DNA from 2 places in the Streptomyces sp. NPDC051109 genome. Region 1 is predicted to be linked to the other one. Evidence: riboswitches for the same ligand, from Rfam matches in the RefSeq annotation. Region 1 holds a riboswitch; the other holds the start of a gene.
What was found. Region 1 has a riboswitch for glycine ahead of gcvT (glycine cleavage system aminomethyltransferase GcvT). Riboswitches for the same ligand answer to the same signal wherever they lie in the genome.

Region 1 (2,389 bases):
CGCGTCGCGCAGCAGCCGGGCCACCGCCACCCGGTGGCGGGCGAACGCGTACGCCGACACCCCGCGCCCCCGCGCCGCCTGCCCGGCCAGCGCCTCCTCCGCGCTGGTGTCCAGCAGCAGCAGGTGCAGCGCCCGGCCGCGGCGCCGCGCCGCCGCGGCCAGCAGGCTGCGGACCCACGTCTGCGTTCCGCAGTCGTGGACCACCGCCGAGGCGCCGGAGCGCAGGGTCCGCCAGAGCCCCCAGTAGTGGTCGAAGCGGACCAGCGGCCGGTACACCGCGTACGGCAGCGCCCTCGGCATCCGGCGCTCCCAGCGCTCGCGCACGTCCTGGGAGTCGATGCCGCCGTCCTCCGCGGCCCGCTTGATCAGCGTGCTCTTGCCGCCGCCCGGGAGGCCGGACACCACGACGATGTCCCCTTCCGCGAAGCCGAGCCACTGCGGTCCGTGCGCGCCCCGGCCGCGCAGGTCGCGTACGGCAGCGCCCTCGGCGCGCGCCCGCCGCGCCGCCGGCACCGCCTCCACGGATCCCGTCCCGGTCGACGCCAGCACTCCGAATCTCCGCACAGTGATCGCCTCCCCCCATCGGGCCCCGCAGGGCCCCATTCCCACTGAGTGTAAAGAGACGGTAATCCGGCACCCCCGGTTCCGGTCGGCGCATCCCGCCCGCATTCCGGAAGCGCCCCCGGTCCGTCCTCACCCGTCCGCACTTCCTCCGCGCCTTCCTCCGCACGTTCTTTCGGGCCCGCACCCCCGATCACCCGGACGGCGTGCAATGATGTGCGCCATCTGGACCAACTGCATACCGGCCGCTTGAATCCGCGCGGGAGAGTCCCGGCACGCCGTGAGGCGCTGCCCGGGCGCCGAAGGAGCAAGTACCTCCCTTGAATCTCTCAGGCCCCGTACCGCGTGGATGAGGCAGATCTGAAAAGCGAGCCGCGCCGCCGTCCCCCGCGACGGCATCCGCGTGCGCTCCACCCAAGGTGCAAGTCGACGTTCCCCGGGTCCGACCGGGAACTCTCGGCGAACCTCTCAGGTTCCGATGACAGATGGGGAGGAACGTCCTCGTCATGTCATGCCCTGGGACCCGGGAGCCACACCCATGAGCACTGCCCCCCGCCTGACCGCCCTCGACGCGCTGCACCGTTCGCTCGGTGCGACCATGACCGACTTCGCGGGCTGGGACATGCCCCTGCGGTACGGCAGTGAGCGCGACGAGCACAACGCCGTCCGGACCAAGGCCGGCCTCTTCGACCTCTCCCACATGGGCGAGATCACGCTGACCGGCCCGGAGGCCGTCAAGGCCCTGGACTACGCGCTGGTGGGCAACATCTCCACCGTCGGCGTCGGCCGCGCCCGCTACACGCACATCTGCCAGGAGGACGGCGGGATCGTCGACGACCTGATCGTCTACCGCCTGGGCGAGACCGAGTACATGGTCGTCGCGAACGCCTCCAACGCCCAGGTCGTCCTGGACGCCCTGACCGAGCGCGCCGCCGGTTTCGACACCGAGGTCCGCGACGACCGTGACGCGTACGCGCTGATCGCCGTGCAGGGCCCCGAGTCCCCCGGCATCCTCGCCTCCCTCACCGACGCCGACCTGGACGGGCTGAAGTACTACGCCGGCCTGCCGGGCACGGTCGCGGGCGTGCCCGCGCTGATCGCGCGTACGGGCTACACGGGCGAGGACGGCTTCGAGCTGTTCGTCGCCCCCGAGCACGCCGTGGAGCTGTGGCAGGCGCTGACGAAGGCCGGCGAGGGCGTCGGCCTGGTCCCGGCCGGCCTGTCCTGCCGCGACACGCTGCGCCTGGAGGCGGGCATGCCGCTGTACGGGCACGAGCTGACCACCTCCCTGACCCCGTTCGACGCGGGGCTGGGCCGGGTCGTGAAGTTCGAGAAGGAGGGCGAGTTCGTGGGCCGCGCCGCCCTGGAGGCCGCCGCCGAGCGCGCCGCGACGAACCCGCCCCGCAAGCTCGTCGGCCTGATCGCCGAGGGCCGCCGCGTCCCGCGCGCCGGGTTCCCCGTCGTGGCCGGCGGCCAGGTCATCGGCGAGGTCACCTCGGGCGCCCCGTCCCCGACGCTGGGCAAGCCGATCGCGATGGCTTACGTGGACGCGGCGCACGCCGCGCCCGGCACCTCCGGCGTCGGCGTGGACATTCGCGGTACGCATGAGCCGTACGAGGTCGTGGCCCTGCCGTTCTACAAGCGGCAGAAGTAGCCCCGTACGCCGTACCGGTGCCGCGGCGGTCCCGTACGGGCGCCCTCCCCGGCTCCGTACCGACCGTCTCAGTACGCAAGACCACTGTTCGTTCGCACTCCCCCGCATCCAGGAGAATCAGGTCATGAGCAACCCCCAGCAGCTGCGTTACAGCAAGGAGCACGAGTGGCTGTC
Region 2 (2,389 bases), on a different contig from region 1:
TAGTCCTTGTCCGCCAGCTTGCGCAGGTAGCGCAGCATCGCGGTCTCGCTGCGGTGCTGGTGGAACACCGGGTGCGCCAGGTAGTCGTCAGAGCGCAGCAGGGCCTCGGGCAGCGCGTCGGCCGTGGTCGCGTCCAGCGCCTCGATGTCGGCGCTCACGCCGAAGGCGGCCCAGACCGCCTCGATGCCGGCGCGCAGCGTCGTCTCGTCGCAGGAGACCGAGACGTGGTCGGCGTCGACCTGGAACAGGTTGACCCCGCCCTCGCGGGCGGCGGCGACGACCTCGGCGGCCTTGCCGGGCACCCGGGCGGTGACGGTGTCGAAGTACGAGCCGTGCACCAGCTCGACGCCGCCGGCCTGCAGACCGGCCGCGAGCAGGGCCGCGTAGCGGTGCGTACGGCGGGCGATCGTCCGCAGGCCGTCCGGGCCGTGGTAGACGGCGTACATGCCGGCCATGACGGCGAGCAGCACCTGCGCGGTGCAGATGTTGCTGGTGGCCTTCTCGCGGCGGATGTGCTGCTCGCGGGTCTGCAGGGCCAGGCGGTACGCCTTGTTGCCGTCCGCGTCCACGGAGACGCCGACGAGGCGGCCCGGCAGCGAGCGGGCGTGCTTGTCCTGGACGGCCATGTAGCCGGCGTGCGGGCCGCCGAAGCCCATCGGGACGCCGAAGCGCTGGGTGGTGCCGACGGCGATGTCCGCGCCGAGCGCGCCCGGGGAGGTCAGCAGGGTCAGCGCGAGCAGGTCGGCGGCAACGGCGACGATCGCGCCGAGGCCGTGCGCCTGGTCGATGACCGGCTTGATGTCCCGCACGGCACCGGAGGCGCCGGGGTACTGGACGAGCACGCCGTAGACGCCGCGCTCGGCGACGTCGGCCGGGATGCCCTCGGACAGGTCGGCGACGACGATCTCGATGCCGATCGGCTCGGCGCGGGTCTCGATCACGGCGATCGTCTGGGGCAGCGCGTCGGCGTCGACCAGGAAGATGTTGCCCTTGGACTTGCCGACGCGGCGGGCCAGGGTCATGGCCTCGGCGGCCGCGGTGCCCTCGTCGAGCAGGGAGGCGCCGGAGGTCGGCAGGCCGGTGAGGTCGGCGACGACGGTCTGGAAGTTGAGGAGCGCCTCGAGGCGGCCCTGCGAGATCTCGGGCTGGTACGGCGTGTACGCCGTGTACCAGGCCGGGTTCTCCATCACGTTGCGCAGGATCACCGGCGGGGTGAAGGTCCCGTAGTAGCCGAGACCGATCATCGGGGTGAGGACCTGGTTGCGGTCGGCGAGGGAGCGGAGCTCGGCCAGCACCTCGGCCTCGGTCCGCGCCTCGGGCAGGTCCAGCGCCTCGGCGCTCTTGATCACATCCGGTACCGCGGCGGCGGTCAGTTCGTCCAGCGAGCCGTAGCCCACGTGGGCGAGCATCTTCGCCTGCGCCTCGGCATCCGGGCCGATGTGGCGCTGCTCGAAGGGGATGCCTCGCTCCAGCTGGGAGAGCGGAATGCGGTTGGCGGTCATGTACGGAGGCCTCCTGGGTCGTACGACCTGCGAGGGGCACCACGGCGCGGGCACCCGGACGGCCTCCCCCTCTGTCATCTCAACCTGAGAGCTTCACCGGAGTCGCGGGGTGACCCGCGGATCCGGCTTTCACCGTCGGTGAGGAGGGGAACCGGCACTGCGCGCCCGGTACCCGCCCCTGCTTTCCAGAGTGGCCTCGTCACGTGCGGTACGTATGCCTGAGAGATTCCGGGGAGGATTTGCTCCTTCGGCGCCTCCGTCGTACTCACTCGGAGGACTCTCCCGCACAGGGTCAACAGCCGTCACCCAGCCTACCAGCGAGGTTGCGGGACCCGCCTTCGAGTGGCCCGCACCCCGGAAATGCCCTTCTGTAGTCATTACGGAGGAGTTGTGACCATATGGAGGGACCGTGCAGACCGACATCGATCCGCGCAGCCTGATCGGCCGCAAGGCGTTCGACCGCAACGGAACCAAGATCGGCACCGTCGACGAGGTCTACCTTGACGATGCCACGGGCGTGCCCGAATGGGCGGCCGTCCGGACGGGCCTGTTCAGCCGGGACGCGTTCGTCCCGCTGGAGCCGAGCGAGGTCGTCGACGACACCCTGCAGGTCCCCTTCGAGCGCTCCCTCATCAAGGACGCCCCGGACTTCGGCGTCGGCCGCCACCTCTCCCCCGAACAGGAACTCCAGCTCTACCACCACTACGGGCTGGACGTCTCCCTCCCGTCGGACGTCCAGCGCGACTTCGGCCGCCTGGCGAACGGCGAGACACGGCCCGATCCGAAGGACATGGCCTAGTGATCTGAGTCAGAGATTCGTCGGCAGTAGGCGGCGACCTTGTCGAGGATCTCGTCGGCCGTCTTTGTCCAGACGAAGGGTCTGGGGT

Region 2: linked by a shared signal. The riboswitch ahead of gcvP (aminomethyl-transferring glycine dehydrogenase) and the one ahead of gcvT (glycine cleavage system aminomethyltransferase GcvT) in region 1 are both predicted to bind glycine.

The regions. Positions count from the first base shown of each region.
Region 1 covers NZ_JBITFF010000005.1:290,636-293,024, reverse strand. Annotated here, with positions in the region: gene ACIBAD_RS12480 (AAA family ATPase) at 1-570, opposite strand, end outside; glycine riboswitch at 812-915, shown strand; gene gcvT (glycine cleavage system aminomethyltransferase GcvT) at 1,100-2,215, shown strand; gene gcvH (glycine cleavage system protein GcvH) at 2,340-2,389, shown strand, end outside.
Region 2 covers NZ_JBITFF010000057.1:3-2,391, reverse strand. Annotated here, with positions in the region: gene gcvP (aminomethyl-transferring glycine dehydrogenase) at 1-1,502, opposite strand, end outside; glycine riboswitch at 1,699-1,797, opposite strand; gene ACIBAD_RS37340 (PRC-barrel domain-containing protein) at 1,912-2,301, shown strand.